DNA from 4 places in the Cytobacillus oceanisediminis genome. Region 4 is predicted to be linked to each of the others. Evidence: a T-box and tRNA genes for the amino acid it is inferred to sense, from the RefSeq annotation. Region 4 holds a T-box; the other regions hold tRNA genes.

Region 1 (4,198 bases), 1.3 Mb from region 4:
AAGCTTCTGCCAATTTTACGAAAGATGGCTGTACCGGGATTTTGCTGTGAGAGAAACGGGATTCATAAAAGATCTCCTGCCATTGCCTAACCATGCCAAGGGCCATATTATTAAAAATGATAATTTTCACCGGCAGGTTCATTTCCTGTATAATGGCAAGCTCCTGCGTTGACATTTGAAACCCTCCATCTCCGCAAATAGCGAGTACACAAGCTTCCGGGTCGGCCAACTGAGCTCCGATGCTGGCAGGGAAACCAAATCCCATTGTTCCAAGCCCTCCTGAAGTCACCCATCTGTCTGCCTTATTAAAGCGGTAGTATTGGGCTGCCCACATTTGATGCTGTCCTACGTCTGTAACGACGATGGCATTCCCTTCCGTTTTTGAATGGAGCATTTCCATGACTTTCTGGGGCTTCAATCGTCCAGACTCTTTATCATAGAAATATGGATATTCCTTCTGCCACCTCAGGATGGTTTCCATCCATTCTTTATGGGCCGGTGGTTTTCCATCCTGCAGAATCAGCTGCTCAAGAGCTTCTTTTGCATCTGCCACAATCGGAATGGACGTTGGAACGTTCTTGCCTATTTCAGCAGGATCAATATCAATATGGGCGACTGTTGCATGTGGCGCAAAATGCTGTAAGTTTCCTGTTAATCTGTCATCAAAGCGGGCTCCAATATTTATCAGCAAGTCACATTCTGTAAGTCCCATATTGGCTGCATAACAGCCATGCATCCCCGCCATTCCGATGAATAATGGATGATCTGCCGGGAATCCGCCGAGGCCCAGGAGTGTGTGAATAACAGGAATTCGCTGCTGCTCTGCGTACTCTTTTAATTCTTTGGATGCTCTTCCATGAAGCACGCCAGCACCAGCCAAGATGACAGGCTTTTTCGATCTGCTGACTGCTTCAGTTAATTTCCTTATTTGCAGGTAATTTGGTTTTAATGTCGGCTGATATCCCGGCAGATTCACTTCCTTTTCTTCCTCAGGCTGATCTGAGACTCCCGCAGCGATGTCTTTAGGGATATCGATCAGTACCGGTCCTGGCCTGCCAGTTGAAGCTATATAAAAAGCTTCTTTAACAATTCTCGGGATATCTTCAATGCTGCGGACCTGATAATTGTATTTTGTAATTGGAGTGGTTATCCCCAGGATATCTGCCTCCTGAAAGGCGTCTGATCCAATGACTCCCGTTGCCACCTGGCCTGTAAAAACAATCAGCGGAAGTGAATCCATCATTGCGTCTGCAAGCCCGGTAACAATATTAGTGGCCCCTGGTCCTGAAGTGGCAATTACAACACCCGGCTTTCCAGATATCCGGGCATACCCTTCAGCAGCATGAATTCCTCCCTGTTCATGACGCGGCAGCACATGAAGAATCTCTGAATGATACAGTTTGTCGTAGAGTGGAAGAACAGCTCCTCCAGGATAACCAAAAATCACTTCAACATTTTCTTTCTCCAAGGCTCTTAATAACAGATCAGCACCGGTGACAGGATGTGTCTCCGTTTTTGTTTCTGTTAAGGCAGCTTCCTGCAGCATTTGTTGATAACCTCCTCTTGTTTTTTATAACTCCAATATAAAAAGCCCTTCCACCCCTAAAGACACCTATCGATTGTAGGTATAAGGGATGAAAAGGCTTTGATAACCTGTTCCACGGTACCACCCTGATTCACGCTTATAGTGCGTGCACTCATGAACAGCCAAATGCTGTCCGTTTTGATAACGGGTGAAGAACACCCGGCAGCCCCTAATCGATCATCTTTCAGGACTGCGCTCAGAGGTGAGTTCATTTTAAGAGGGCATTACCGGTTTTCAGCAGATCCGGCTCTCTGTGAATGCCTGTCATAAAACTACTTATCCTCTTCTACGCTTTTCCTATTCGGAGTTAAACCCCTTAAAACATTAACGCTTTAAACCACTGAATTATTAAGTTAAAAAAATTCATATTGAGAGAGAGATTTCACTTAGATGAAGGTTATAATTCTATTTAACTTAAAGGTGTGAATTTCTTATATTGAGGACTATCTTACGCCCATTTTTATCAGCCGTCAACACCCTTTTCGTGAATTATTTGATAATTTCGATTAATCTGTTTTTCTGTATCCGCTTACATTGTTGATATATTCACATTCCCTGGAACAAAAAAATTTTAGAGAATTTTTTAATTATGGGAGATGACAGCTGAAATGGGGTTCAAATATTAAGAGGTTTGCAAAGACGATTTAAGTATCGAGGGTTGCACTGGAAGACGCTGCCATTAAAAACTAAACTAAAACAAAAAAACTCACCAAAATGGTGAGTAAGAATTCGGTAAGATATGTAGTGTTGCCAGATGTGTAAATGGCGTCCCAGGAGAGATTCGAACTCCCGACCGACGGCTTAGAAGGCCGTTGCTCTATCCGGCTGAGCTACTGGGACGTATTGAATAATTTCACTTGATTGAGATTAATTAACTCAACGACAAGATTTATTATATTAGACAAATGTTAAGAAGTCAACACTTTGTAAGATATTTTTTTATTATTGAGGGAAGACTGGCTTCCCTCTGTTATTATATTCAAATTAATCGCTTTTTACCAGTGAAAAATTTTGTGTCAAATCAGGAATCTTCCCATTAGATAAGTCATACACATCCAGTGTAACATCTTTTCCCCTGGCTTCCAGTATGACATATGTCTTTTCGTTTCTTCCTCTGGGTAGCCGTATGCTTCCAGGGTTAATAAATAATATCCCATCAGACAATTCAGCTCCCAGACCATGTGAATGGCCAAAACATACGATATCTACTTCCATTTCACGTGCCCTGTATGCCAGATTCATTAAGGTAGACTTAACGGAATATCTGTGGCCGTGTGTGACGAAAAAGCGGATTCCCCCAGCTTCTTCTATTCTATCCTCCGGGAAAGCTGCCTCAAAGTCACAATTTCCTCTTACAGCAGCGTATCCTCTTAATGATTCATGATCTGCCTGAAGCTCAGAATCTCCGCAGTGAATCATCAAATCCATATCAGGATGCATTTCGCGAATTTGGCTGAGTTCAGAGGTTAACCCATGGCTATCACTGACAATCAGAACTTTCATGAGTTCTCAGCTCCGGCCATGAAAGAAGGAAGCAGCTCCTCCAGCTTTTTGAGAGCATTCGCCCTATGGCTGATCTGGCTTTTTTCCTCCGGCATTAATTCAGCCATTGCTTTGCCCTTAGCTTCTGCAAAAAAGATAGGATCATAGCCAAATCCATAAGTCCCTCTTTTTTCTCTTAAGATATGGCCTTCACAAGTTCCTGCAGCTGTTTCAGTAATTTTTCCGGGAGCAGCGATTGCAAGAGCGCAATAGAACCGAGCCTGCCGCTTATGATCCGGAATGCTTTCGAGCTCATCGAGAACCTTGTCCATGTTTTTCTGGTCGTTTTTTTCTTCGCCTGCATAGCGGGCGGAATAGATGCCTGGCTTTCCTCCAAGCGCATCAATGATTAGCCCCGAATCATCGGCAATTACCATTCTTCCAAAAGCTTTAGAAACGGCTTCCGCTTTAAGAATGGCATTCTCTTCAAACGTGCTTCCTGTTTCCTCTACATCCTGAAAATCCGGATAATCCAGCATCGTTTTAACCTCATACCCAAGAGGCTTGAACATCCGTTCAAATTCTCTCGCTTTGCCCGCATTTTTAGTAGCGATAATAACTTCCTGCATGCTATGACCTCCCCTCCAGCTTTTCTCTTTTGCCTTGAATGCTTTCTGTGATTTTCTCCCCAAGGGCAGCCTTTTGAAACTCAAACAGCTCTGAAATCCCTTCCTGTGCAGCACCCAGCATTTCCTGCAGCTGGGTATAAGAAAAAGTCGCTTCTTCTCCAGTTCCCTGAAGTTCCACAAACTCACCGCTGCCAGTCATAACGACATTCATATCTACTTCAGCAGAGGAGTCTTCAATATAATTCAAATCCACTGCAGCCTGCTTATTTTTAAGAATTCCCACGCTTGTGGCAGCAAGAAAATCATTGATTGGATAGTGAGTAAGCTTCTTGCTGCTGTATAGTTTATCCATCGCCTGTGCCATAGCAACAAAGGCTCCTGTAATGGATGCTGTCCGGGTCCCTCCATCCGCCTGGATTACGTCGCAATCAAGCCAAACCGTTCTTTCGCCAAGTGCATCAAGATCCACCACTGCACGGAGAGCACGGCCGATCAGGCGCTG
Region 2 (4,198 bases), 810 kb from region 4:
TGTCAGTCATACCTTTTCCGTTTCGATGATGATGGGATGCCCAGCTGATCCCGATATTTTGCAATCGTCCTTCTGCTGACAACCATCCCCTCTTGTTCCTTCAGCAACTTCACAAGCTCTTGATCGGATAAAGGCTTTTGCTTATTTTCCTCTTCAATCATTTTACCAATAATCGTCTTTACCTGCTGTGAAGATGTATTTTCATCAGATGTTGTTTTGATCGTGCTTGAGAAGAATGATCTCAGCTCATACGTCCCATATGGCGTTTGCGCATATTTTTCCCGGACAGCACGGCTGACAGTTGATTCATGTATTTCGAGTTCATCTGATATTTCCTTCATGGTCATCGGCTTCAGATGAGAAGGCCCTTTTATAAAAAAGTCCTGCTGTTTTTCAACGATTTTAAGTGTCACATTCGCAAGAGTCTCTTTTCTCTGCTCGATGCTCCTCATGATCCATTGGTAATCCTGGTGCTTTTCCTGTAAAAAGCGGCTGACATTTCGGTCTCCAGTGGCCGAAAACTTTTTATAATAGCCTTCATTAAAACTGATTTTAGGAAGCACTTCATCAAAAACACTGACGGAAAAAGAGCTTCCATCCCACTTAATAATCACGTCCGGTGTTATATATGCGGATTTCTCGCTTTGAAAGGATGAAGCCGGTCTTGGATTCAAGGTCTGCACGAGGTCGAATACCTCCTGAATCTCTTTTAGCTCCACACTGAGCTGCTTGGCAATCTCCTTCCATTTCTTTTCCGCAAAAAAGGTAAAGTAGTCATCTATAATGATTTCAGCCAGTTCATTTCTCTCTGGCAATCTCTTAATCTGCAGGGACAGGCACTCCTGAAGATTTCTCGCGCCAATGCCAGCAGGCTCAAGTTCCTGCAGCTCTTCAAGCATTTGTTCCACATTTTCAAGGGGCATCTGGAGAGTCTTGGCAGCTGTCTGCAGATCCCCTCGAAAGTAACCGTTTTCATCAAGGCTCTCAATAAGATGCTCAATCACTTTTTGTTCGTCCTTGTTTAATTTCAAATGAAGCTGCGATTTCAAGTATTCATCCAGCATCATCGTCTTTCCGCAGCCAATCTGCTCAATCCAATTTATTTTATCTTTTTCGACTTTTGTTCTCGTCAGTTTGACACGGTCATAACGGGGATCCATCGTCTTGACATGACCGGACTCTACTTTTAAAAGGGGATTTTCAAGCGCTTTGTTTTCCAGGAATGCAGAGAGCTCCTGTGTGCTGTATTGCAGAAGGGCAATCGCCTGCGTCAGCTCCTGTGTCATTGTTAATTTCATTGTCTGCTGCTGCCATAACCCAGCTTTCAAATTCATCATACATTCCCCCTGTCCCCATTTTACAATATTCCCGGTAAATGTTGTATGGAAATATCTTGGCAAATGTCAATCGCACCGGCACTTCTCCATCTTTCTGAATACTTCACAATATGCATGGCAGAGGGGAGAATATTCATTTTTTATGGTGAAAACTGCGGATTTTAAGGATTTTTTAGTAATTCAGGCTTAAATTCAGGAAGTTTTTTTGATTATGTGCGGATAGAGGAAATTTATTTGTGGATAAGGCCAATTTACTTGCGGATAAAATTTTTTATGTGCGCATAGGCCGAATTTATTTGCGGATAGCGTAAAAAGTAAAAACTCCCTGTCCATATCAGACAAGGAGTTTTGGCAGCGCCCTCGGCAGGAATCGAACCCACATCTCAAGAACCGGAATCTTACGTGCTATCCGTTGCACCACGAGGGCAAATATTTTAATAGATGGCTGACCATGCGCTCAGCCGCTACGATAACTAATTATATGATATGTTTATTCACTTTGCAAGCCTCCTTTTAGTTTAAAAATTGGAACAATGGGTATCATGGAATGAGATAGCACAGCACAGAAAAATGTGTCGAACGAATCAAACACAATTTCCATGCGATTCGTTTGACCTTAATTGACCATCAGTGTATCATGATAATACATAGGAGTTAAAAAATTTTCTTTACTTGGAAGAACATGCTTGTTCATCTTGTATGTTGACCTTATCTTGAAGGAGGAATTGGAAAATGAACTTAATCCCTACAGTCATTGAACAAACAAACCGCGGTGAGCGCGCTTATGATATTTACTCCCGCCTTTTAAAAGACCGCATCATTATGCTGGGAAGCGCAATCGATGACAATGTGGCAAACTCAATTGTTGCCCAGCTTTTATTCCTTGAAGCAGAAAATCCTGAAAAAGACATTTCCATTTACATTAATAGCCCGGGCGGAAGCATTACGGCTGGTATGGCTATTTATGATACGATGCAATTCATTAAGCCGAAGGTACAAACCATTTGTATCGGTATGGCAGCATCCATGGGTGCATTCCTTCTTGCTGCTGGAGAGAAAGGCAAGCGTTTTGCCCTTCCAAACAGTGAAGTCATGATTCATCAGCCGCTGGGCGGAGCTCAGGGACAGGCGACTGAAATCGAAATCGCTGCAAAGCGCATTCTTTTCCTTCGCGAAAAATTAAACACAATTCTTTCAGAGCGCACTGGACAGCCGCTTGAAGTCATTGCGAGGGACACTGACCGCGATAACTTTATGACAGCTGAAAGAGCTCTTGAATACGGTTTGGTTGACCAAATCATTACTAGAAACTCTTTAGATGAGAAGAAAGATAAATAATAAGCATAAAAAAACAACTCGCATCTTCCCGATGCGAGTTGTTTTAGTTTTCCTTCTGAATATAGTTTGACAGTGCTTCAAGAGCTTCGTTTTCGTCGTTCCCCTCAGCCTTGAGGGTAATAACTGATCCTGAGCTTACAGCCAGACTCATTAGCCCCATTATGCTTTTCGCATTTACCTTCTTTCCGTCCTTCTCCAGAAAAATATCGGATGAGAACCGATTGGCCTCCTGTACGAACAATGCCGCCGGACGTGCCTGTAATCCTGTTTTCAGCTTAACTTCAACCTGTTTTTCCGCCATTGTATATCTCCTCCCTGCTGATACCTCTGTCAGTGAGCATCTATAGTGTCGCCCGCCCGGAGTTTCTCAGCGATTTCATCTATTTTTCTTAATCTGTGATTAATACCCGATTTACTGATATTTCCGCCTGAGACCATTTCCCCAAGCTCTTTTAAGGTGACATCCTGGTAAGCTACACGCAATTCGGCAATTTCCCTCAGTTTGTCAGGCAGAACCTGAAGTCCGACAGTTTGATCGATGAACCGGATATTTTCCACCTGACGCAAGGCAGCTCCGATTGTTTTGTTTAAGTTCGCTGTTTCACAATTTACGAGTCGATTGACCGAGTTTCGCATATCGCGGACAATCCGGATGTCTTCAAATCGGAGCAGAGCAGCGTGTGCTCCAATAATATTTAGGAACTCCGTTATTTTTTCGGCTTCCTTTAAATAAGTGATATAGCCCTTTTTCCGTTCAAGCGTTTTGCTATTCAGCCCGAACGTATTCATCAGTTCACAAAGGGAGTCATTATGCTCCTTGTAAAGTGAAGAGATCTCTAGATGATAGGAGGAGGTCTCCGGATTATTAACCGATCCCCCGGCAAGGAATGCACCGCGCAGATAAGAACGCTTACAGCATTTCTTTTTTATGAGCTCATTGGAGATATCGTGTGTAAATACGAATCCCTCGCTTAAAATTTTCAGATCATCAAGAATTATGCTGGCCTGTTCCGTTAGCCTGACAATATAAACATTGTTCTTTTTCAGCCGCATTTTTTTCCGGACCAGGAGCTCAACCTGAACGTTGTAATTCCTTTTAATCAGTGTGTAAATCCTTCTTGCGATTGCTGCATTCTCCGTCTGAATATCCACAATCAATTTCCGGCTGGAAAAAGAAAGGGAACCATTCATCCTGATCAAGGCGGACAATTCCGCTTTTCCGCAGCAGTCTTTTATTTCCAGGTTCGTCAATTCTTTTTTCGTTTCCGAAGCGAAAGACATCCCTTCACCTCCTATCCGCAAAAGCGCTAAGCCAGTGGCATATAAAAAGATATTCTTAACTGAGCAAACGTATGCACAGTTTATTTTTTACCGGCAAAAGCCCTTTCACACCTATATATTACGCGTTAAAACGCCTATTGGTTTCATGTAAAAGCAAATTATAAAGCATCTGGGCAACTTCTTTTGTATCATGGCGAATGATCCCGCCTTCGTGGCTGACAATTTCACCATGCATAATTTCA
Region 3 (4,198 bases), 1.3 Mb from region 4:
GGACATGCTTTCTTGCAAAGCAGGAGAGACAGTTTTGAACGTTGATAATTGTCTAGCGTAAGCAGCCTGCCCCCTTGGGTGTCAGGGGTGGGTTAGGCGCTTGCGCTCTTCTTGAGGGGGAATAAAAATGGCTATGAAAATAGGAACAAACGACTTTAAGGATCGTGTAGATTCCGGAATAAGCAATTCCTTTATGAGAGGCGCAGTTTCAGGTGCTCAGGAAAGGCTTCAGACAAGAAGGCTTGATGCTGCAGCAGAACTTGGAAATTGGGAAGAATGGCGGTCGCTTTCAGAAGAAATTCGCCAGCATGTACTTGAAAATCTTGATTTTTACTTATACCAGCTCAGCGAAAATGTAGCTAAAAGGGGCGGGCACGTTTATTTTGCTGAAACTGCAGAAGAAGCCTCTGCCTATATACGGGAAGTAATTGAAAAGAAGAATGCAAGAAAAGTAGTTAAATCAAAATCGATGGTAACCGAAGAGATTCATTTAAATGCCTCACTGGAAGAGGCTGGATGCCAGGTCATTGAAACTGATTTGGGGGAATACATCCTTCAGGTGGACGACCATGATCCCCCTTCACATATAGTGGCGCCTGCACTTCATAAGAATAAAGAGCAGATTCGGGATGTGTTTGCAGAAAAACTGAACTATCAGAACACAGAAAAGCCGGAAGAACTTGCATGGCATGCGAGAGAAATGCTGCGCCACGAATACTTAACCGCAGATGTTGGCATTACGGGCTGCAACTTCGCTGTTGCTGAAACCGGTTCAATCACCTTAGTGACTAATGAAGGCAATGCAGATCTAGTCACTGCCTTGCCTAAAACGCAAATTACGGTAATGGGCATGGAAAGGCTGGTCCCGACTTACGAGGAAATGGAAGTGCTTGTCAGCATGCTGACAAGGAGCGCTGTTGGACAAAAGCTTACGAGTTATATTACTGTTCTGACTGGTCCAAAAGAAGAACTCGATGTCGATGGTCCTGAAGAATTCCACCTGGTTATAGTGGACAATGGCCGCTCTTCGATTTTAGGAGGGGAGTTTCACTCCATACTCCAATGTATCCGCTGTGCTGCATGTGTAAATGTTTGTCCCGTATATAGGCATGTTGGCGGTCATTCCTACGGATCCATTTATTCAGGCCCGATTGGAGCGGTCCTGTCACCCCTTTTAGGCGGCTATGATGATTATAAGGAATTGCCTTATGCTTCAACACTTTGCGGAGCATGTACGGAAGCCTGTCCAGTCAAAATCCCTCTTCATGAACTTCTTCATAAACACCGGCAGGTAATTGTCGAAAAAGAAGGAAGGGCTCCCGTATCGGAAAAGATGACCATGAAGGCTTTTGGGCTGGGGGCAGCTTCACCGTCCCTTTATAAGCTGGGGTCAAAGCTGGCACCGGCAGCCATGAATCCATTTACCGCAGGCGACAAAATTACAAAGGGACCAGGCCCATTAAAGGCCTGGACAGAAATCAGGGATTTTCCAGCTCCTAATAAAGAAAGATTTCGCGATTGGTTCAAAAACCGGCAAAAAGGAGGCGGAAAGCAGTGAATGGAACAATTCAGAATCGAGATGCTTTTTTAAATAAAATTGCAGGCAGATTGGGCAGGAAAAGAAGAGTTACTGGAGTGGAAAGACCGGAATGGAGCTTTAACCCGCAGGATGCAGTCTTGAAAGAAGCAGATGCTGATGAGCTTCTTGAAGCTTTAAAGACTCAGTGTACGAAAATCCACACTGACCTTGTTGTAACCAGTGCTGCCAATTTGACTGAAACGCTAAAAGAAATTGTAGCCCAATATGGCGGGGGGCCAGTTGTGACCTGGAAGGATGATCGCTATAGACAGTTTGGGCTTACACCTCTATTTAAGGAAATTTGGCCAAAAGCGAAAGTGGAAGTATATGAATGGGATTATTCTGAAAAAGGAAGAAATATTGAATACGCAGAACATGCAAACATCGGCATCACGGTCAGTGAAATAACTCTGGCTGAATCAGGCACAGCAGTCTTGTTCAGCAGCAAGGATCACGGGCGGTCAGTCAGCTTTCTCCCTGCTGCTTCTATCATCCTTATTCCGAAAAGCACCCTGGTCCCGCGCATGACACAGGCAGCAAGGATCATTAGGGAAAGGGTAAACTCAGGGCAGCAGGCACCATCCTGCATTAATTTCATTACTGGACCAAGCAACTCTGCTGATATTGAGATGAACCTCGTTGTTGGTGTACATGGGCCTGTTAAGGCTGCGTATATTGTTATTGAAGATTTATAATGCGTGAGGCACCTGGCATCCGGTTTTTATAAGGACGAGAAAAAACGCCAAACTTTTGTTGGCGTTTTTTCTGAAAGCGTCCCAGGCGAGATTCGAACTCACGACCTACAGCTTAGGAGGCTGTCGCTCTATCCAGCTGAGCTACTGGGACAAAATAATATAACACAGTTACTTATTATAATCCCATAATCAAAAATGGTCAATAGTTCTGCCTAAAGTAAAAACCGGCCAGTAATATATGACCGGTTTCTGTACTAACTTGTAAGTTTTTTACGATAAAATCTGGCATATGCCCTTGATCTATCTTTTAGCTTCTTTAGCTGTGATGTTTTCAGTTCTATAATAGGCTGTGCAAATGAAGTAATCAGTTTGCTTGAGAGAAGCAAAGTCAGCAGCAGCGATATTCCGGCAAGCAGCAGGAAGTTTTCCGGTTTGCTGAAAAAGCCCTGTACATCACTTTCCCTGAATACCCGTACAAAGAATCCGTGAAGCAGATAGACATAAAGTGTATTTTTTCCTAAATCAGTAAAGAAATATTGTTTGCGGGGCACAAAAGCAAAGAAGCTAAATACCATAATTAAACTTAGGACATAAAAGCCCAATCTCGTAAAGACTGCCCCAATCGAAGCTGTCCCCATTTCAGTATATGGCTTTGAACCAAGCAGCCACTTATAATCCACTTCAGGATAGAGATAAAAGCCTATAAAGACTACAGCAAAAATAGCTAATGCACTAATTCTGAACTTTGGCTGGAATAGCGCATAAAAATGCTCTTTTTTTAAATAATACCCCATTAGGAATAAAGGAAAGAACACAAATGTTCTGGATAAACTTAAATAATTTGAAATCCAATCGGCATATCCGACAGCAAGCCCAATGATAAAAGCAGCTGCCAGGGAATAAACAGCTTTATACTTTGCAAAGAATAGAAGCATGATATTCCAGCAGAACATGCTGATCAGGAACCATAAAGACCAATGAGGATTAAAAGGATCCAATTCAAAGGTGCCTTTATTATATAAAAAATAATAGAAAATCGAATAAATAACCTGAAAAATAATATATGGCAGTATGAGCTTTTTTGCAATTTTCTTTATATAGCCTTTTTTATAAAAGCCTTTTGCAAAAAAACCGGATACCAGTATAAATGCTGGCATATGGAACGTGTAGATTACCTTATATAAAGTATAGATTGTTTCATTATCTTCAATAAAAGAGCGGAGTAAATGTCCGAATACGACAAAGAAGATTAAGATAAACTTCGTGTTGTCGAAGTAAAAGTCACGTTGTTTCATAAGTCCTCCTCTATTAAAGACCCCCATAAATACTCTTTCTTTCTTTACCCACTTTAACATGAAGCAAACTTCTTTTCTCGTGTAAATAGAAGGTTTAATTTACAGAAAAAGTAAAAAGTTCGAACTCTGAAATTGCTGTCATACTACTTAGAACTTCCTGTTATACAAAAAATATTTGCTTATTAGCTCATATATTATATGGCTTGAATGGTGTAATGTAAATCTGTTTCAAATTTTATTTGTAGAAATTCATTTTGTCGCAGATAAAAGGGAGTAGTTCGATTAGTATGTCATAGCTGATGATTACGTGAAGCAATCAGGTTTATTAAGAGAAGATTTTAAAGGAAAAAGTACAGGAATGGCTGTATTAAAATGAAAAATTGGAAAAATAATCTTCAAATGTCTTTTTGTTCTATTATAATGAATTGAAAGAATAGTAAAAAAGAATTAGATATATACTAGTTCAATTGTTCGCATCTGGTTAAATCACAAAGGGGGAAGTAATGTTGAAAGGAGTAAGAAAATTTATACCGGGCAAGAAGGAAAGAAAAGAATCGTCGAAGTCAAAAAAGCTTAGCATAGCCAAGTATTTAAATAAAATGGCCAGTACGAAATGGTGGAAGAACCTG
Region 4 (4,198 bases):
TATTTTGCTTTGGGCATGTTAAAAAGAGGGAAAAAATCAGCCAGTGCCGCTCCGTCATCTGAACATTCTCCATCCATTGTGAAAATGGTGCTGATTGGATTTTTTGCAGGATTTGTCTCTACGACATTAGGTGTGGGCGGCGGCTTTATTATGGTGCCTCTATCGGTTGCCTATTTAGGGATGATGCCGAAGAAAGCAGTAGGTACAAGCTTGTTTGCTGTCATGTTAATCGTATCCGCAGGCTACCTATCCTACGCTTCCACTGTCAGCATTGATTATTGGATTGGCCTTTCACTCGTAGGAGGAGGCCTGATAGGGTCTCAATTTGGAGCGAAGCTTACCTCCTATTTTGAAAACGAAGAGATCACCTATATGCTCGGAGCCTTATATATGGCTACTGTGGCAAGTGTGATTTTGAAGTTAATACACTTGAATTATACCGGCTTACTGGTGATGGCCATCTTTGTCGGCGGGTTTTTAGTAAGAAGCCTTGTGAAAATGCAGAAAGCAAATACCCGCACAAAGGCAAAAAAGGAGAGACCATAATGGCCTCTCCTTTTACATTTGCCGGGGCACCTTCATGCCGAGTGTTTGCATGCCGTCGGAAAGAACAATTGTGACTGCTTTTACAAGGGCAAGTCTTGATTTAATGCCGTTATCTTTCTCCAATATTCTTACCTGTCCGTAATATTTATTGAAGGCTTGAGCCACATCAATCAAATATTTAGCCAGGACAGAAGGGGAAAGCTGCATATAAGATTGTTTGATTTTTTCAGGATACTGATAGAGCAGCTTGATAATTTCCCAGCTGTAAGAATCAGAAAGCCCGTTTTCTGCAGAAGGGAGCTCGTCAGCCTTGCGGAGCAGGGAATAGGCCCGGGCATTGGTGTATTGCAGATAGGGACCTGTTTCTCCTTCAAATGTCAGCATATCTTCAAGTGAAAATTCAATATTATTCATGCGGTCATTTTTCAGATCATGGAACAGAATAGCCCCGATCCCGACTGCTTCAGCGACTTCACCTTTGTTTTCCAAGCCGGGATTTTTAGCTTTGATATTGTTCTTTGCGAGAAGGATTGCTTCATTCAGGACCTCCTCAAGAAGGATGACTCTGCCTTTTCGGGTAGACATCTTTTTCCCACCTTTTAAATAGAGGCCAAACGGGACATGTGTCATATTATCCGCCCACTCATAGCCCATCTTTTTGATAACACTTTTAACCTGCCTGAAATGGATGCTCTGTTCCTGACCGACAATGTATAGGGAGTGATCAAACTGATAGGTTTCTTTTCTGTAAAAAGCTGCAGCCAGATCCCGTGTTGCATACAGAGTCGCTCCATCGGATTTTTTTATCAGGCATGGAGGAAGGTCTTCATCAGGCAGCTGGACGACCTCTGCACCATCAGACTCAGCCAGCAGGTCTTTTGCCATCAGCTCCTCTATGATGGGTTCCATTTTATCATTATAAAAAGCTTCGCCATTGTATGAGTCGAAATGAATGCCAAGCATATCATAAACCCGCTGGAATTCTTTCAATGATTCATCTCTAAACCAGCTCCAGAGTGCCTGTGCTTGCTCATTTCCGTTTTCAAGCTCTTTGAACCAGGAACGTGCTTCATCTTCAAGGGCTGGGTTATCTTCTGCTTCTTCATGGAAGCGTATATAAAGGCTTAGGAGTTCCTTTATCGGATTTTCCTTCACTTTATCCGGGCTGCCCCACATTTTATAAGCGGTGATCAGCTTGCCGAATTGTGTGCCCCAGTCGCCTAAGTGGTTGATTCTGACAGCTGTATAACCGCATTTTTCGGCCAGGCTGCCGAGGGCATTTCCAATGACCGTAGACCGTAAATGGCCCATGGAGAAAGGCTTTGCGATGTTTGGCGAAGAGAAATCAAGCACGGCTGTTTTGCCTGCGCCATCATTCAGCTGCCCATATTCTTTTCCTTCGTTCAATATTTTTTCCATTATGACTGCACCGGCTGACTCTTTGGAAAAGAAGATGTTAATGTAAGGACCAGCAGCCTCTGCTTTTTCGATATGCGGTCCCTGAATCAGGCACGCTGTCTCTTCAGCAATTGAGGCAGGTGATTTCCTGAATGCTTTTGCAAGTGTAAAACAGGGAAAAGCGAGATCGCCATGTGCTGGATTCTTTGGTGTTTCGATTAAGTCTGCAATTGCTTCGTCAGAAAGCTGCCCATTCAGCACTGAAGCCAGCTGATAAGTGAAAATAGCTTTGAAATTGATCATATTAACACCTCCTGGAAAATAAAAAAGCCCGCCTCTATATAAAATAGAGACGAGCTGAAATCTACCCGCGGTACCACTCTGATTGTCCAAAGGACCTCTTCTGAAAGGACGCTTCAAAATGTGCTTGAACGCATTTCCTAAAGGGGTTTGGTAACGGGACTCCTTACCCGGCATAGCCTACTTTTCTTTCAGCTATGCATCTCCGAAGTGCGCTTCGCAAAAAGGATTTTCCGACAGGCTTGCACCGTCCCTGTCTCGCTTTTAGGAAAGAGCCCTTTGCTACTCTCTTCATCATAGACACTAAATATATTAATGTTATTATACGCTGTCGGAATTATTTTGCAACATAATTTGAATCAGTTGAAAACATATAGGTTCTGTGATGGTAGCGAATGCTGAAAATCAGGCCCATCGCCATCATGTTTCCCATAAGCGAGCTTCCGCCGTAGCTGATAAAAGGCAGCGGAATGCCAGTGATTGGCAGTACCTGAATAGTCATTCCGATATTTTGAAATACATGGAAGGTGATCATACTGATGACCCCGACGCAAATATAGGTATTAAATGGGTCGGACGTCTCCAAGCCGGTTTTAGTTAAGTGATAGATGAGCAGAAAGAAAAGGCTGATTACTACACTGGCACCAAAAAAGCCGTACTCCTCGCCAATGACGCTAAAAATAAAATCAGTATGGGCATCAGGCACATACACCTGTCTGTCAGTAAACCCTTTTCCGGATATTAATCCTGAGCCGATTGCGAGCATGGAGTTATACAGCTGCATTCCGGCTCCCTGCTTGTGATTAACCGGGTCAAGCCAGGAATAAATTCTACTGAACTGATAGGGGTCTATCCCAAGGTACTTCTCCAAAATCTCCGGTGCTATGATCACCAGATAAAGAACGGTTCCTGCGAAGGCGCCCAGGATACCATAAATCGGAACAAGGATTTTCCAGGTGATTCCGGAAACCAGGATGATTCCTGTTAATATGGCGATGAGGACAAGGGCGGTACCCAGGTCTTCAATAATAATCAATCCTAATGGAGGCAATGTGGCTGCCCCTAATTTGATTAGAAGGAAAAAGTCCGTGCCTGCGGTCTTAGCCTGATATTTCAGATGGTGGTCAGCGATTATTTTGCTGAGGGCAATGATAAGGAATACCTTAACAAACTCTGAAGGCTGCACAGAACCAAGTCCAGGAATGATATACCACAATGTAGCCCCTTTGCGCTCTGGTGCAATGCTTTCCGGTGCAATGAATAACCCGACAAGCAATAGGATGCCTAAACCATAAAGCAGCCAAGTGAGCCTCCGGATTTGCTCGCTGTCAAAATACATGACTATCGCTACAATCACGGCTCCAACAATATAATTTTTAATTTGTGAAATGACAAAATTCCCTTCATATTGATTGGAGGATTGTCCGCTGTAAATAGCGATGCAGCTGATGAGGAAAAATAGCAGCAGAAGAAAGCATAACGTCCAATCGAATCGGTCTGAGAATCTATTATTCTGGTTCATCTGTATACACCTGGTTTCTTTACCTTTTTACATTTTTATCCTAACAAAGAAAAATAACCCTTACAATGGAGAAACAGATTTCATTTTTTCTCTGCATGTAGTTAGACGAATGAATCAGCATGATAGTTTCCTGTATTTTCAAAAAAACCGGGCATTCTGCTATTTAAAATTTTTTCTCATCAGCAAAGATATTTTCATTCATTTTTGCTACAATAGGAGAATAAAATACTGGATGTTTTGACAGGCAGTTTCAAAAAGAAGCTGTCTTTTTAATAATTTGTGGAGGCGCTTGCGCTATTCTTAACTGTCTAGCCCAGCGCTTTTCTTTGAAAACACCAATTTGGGTAACGGTTCGGAGGTTTCGTCATTGAAAAGAAGGAATCATGCTATTCGTGATCTCATCTACATCCATCTTAATGAACAGGATCAGTA

What was found. The T-box of region 4 lies ahead of argS (arginine--tRNA ligase). A T-box ahead of a tRNA ligase gene usually reads a tRNA of that ligase, here a tRNA-Arg.
Region 1: it encodes a tRNA-Arg, which carries the amino acid that the T-box ahead of argS (arginine--tRNA ligase) is inferred to sense. The anticodon was not compared.
Region 2: it encodes a tRNA-Arg, which carries the amino acid that the T-box ahead of argS (arginine--tRNA ligase) is inferred to sense. The anticodon was not compared.
Region 3: it encodes a tRNA-Arg, which carries the amino acid that the T-box ahead of argS (arginine--tRNA ligase) is inferred to sense. The anticodon was not compared.

Annotation. Positions count from the first base shown of each region.
Region 1 is NZ_CP065511.1:4,538,723-4,542,920, forward strand. Features, by position in the region: gene ilvB (acetolactate synthase large subunit) at 1-1,546, opposite strand, end outside; T-box leader at 1,628-1,883, opposite strand; tRNA gene IRB79_RS22805 (tRNA-Arg) at 2,349-2,425, opposite strand; gene IRB79_RS22810 (metallophosphoesterase) at 2,570-3,088, opposite strand; gene IRB79_RS22815 (XTP/dITP diphosphatase) at 3,085-3,696, opposite strand; gene rph (ribonuclease PH) at 3,698-4,198, opposite strand, start outside.
Region 2 is NZ_CP065511.1:4,995,284-4,999,481, forward strand. Features, by position in the region: gene rpoN (RNA polymerase factor sigma-54) at 3-1,334, opposite strand; tRNA gene IRB79_RS25225 (tRNA-Arg) at 1,693-1,764, opposite strand; gene clpP (ATP-dependent Clp endopeptidase proteolytic subunit ClpP) at 2,070-2,675, shown strand; gene IRB79_RS25235 (HPr family phosphocarrier protein) at 2,719-2,976, opposite strand; gene whiA (DNA-binding protein WhiA) at 3,006-3,956, opposite strand; gene IRB79_RS25245 (gluconeogenesis factor YvcK family protein) at 4,075-4,198, opposite strand, start outside.
Region 3 is NZ_CP065511.1:1,813,276-1,817,473, forward strand. Features, by position in the region: gene IRB79_RS09335 (LutB/LldF family L-lactate oxidation iron-sulfur protein) at 128-1,558, shown strand; gene IRB79_RS09340 (LutC/YkgG family protein) at 1,555-2,274, shown strand; tRNA gene IRB79_RS09345 (tRNA-Arg) at 2,352-2,425, opposite strand; gene IRB79_RS09350 (acyltransferase family protein) at 2,529-3,569, opposite strand; gene IRB79_RS09355 (methyl-accepting chemotaxis protein) at 4,073-4,198, shown strand, end outside.
Region 4 is NZ_CP065511.1:466,100-470,297, forward strand. Features, by position in the region: gene IRB79_RS02435 (sulfite exporter TauE/SafE family protein) at 1-546, shown strand, start outside; gene argS (arginine--tRNA ligase) at 559-2,244, opposite strand; T-box leader at 2,290-2,551, opposite strand; gene IRB79_RS02445 (FtsW/RodA/SpoVE family cell cycle protein) at 2,582-3,766, opposite strand; gene IRB79_RS02450 (hypothetical protein) at 4,134-4,198, shown strand, end outside.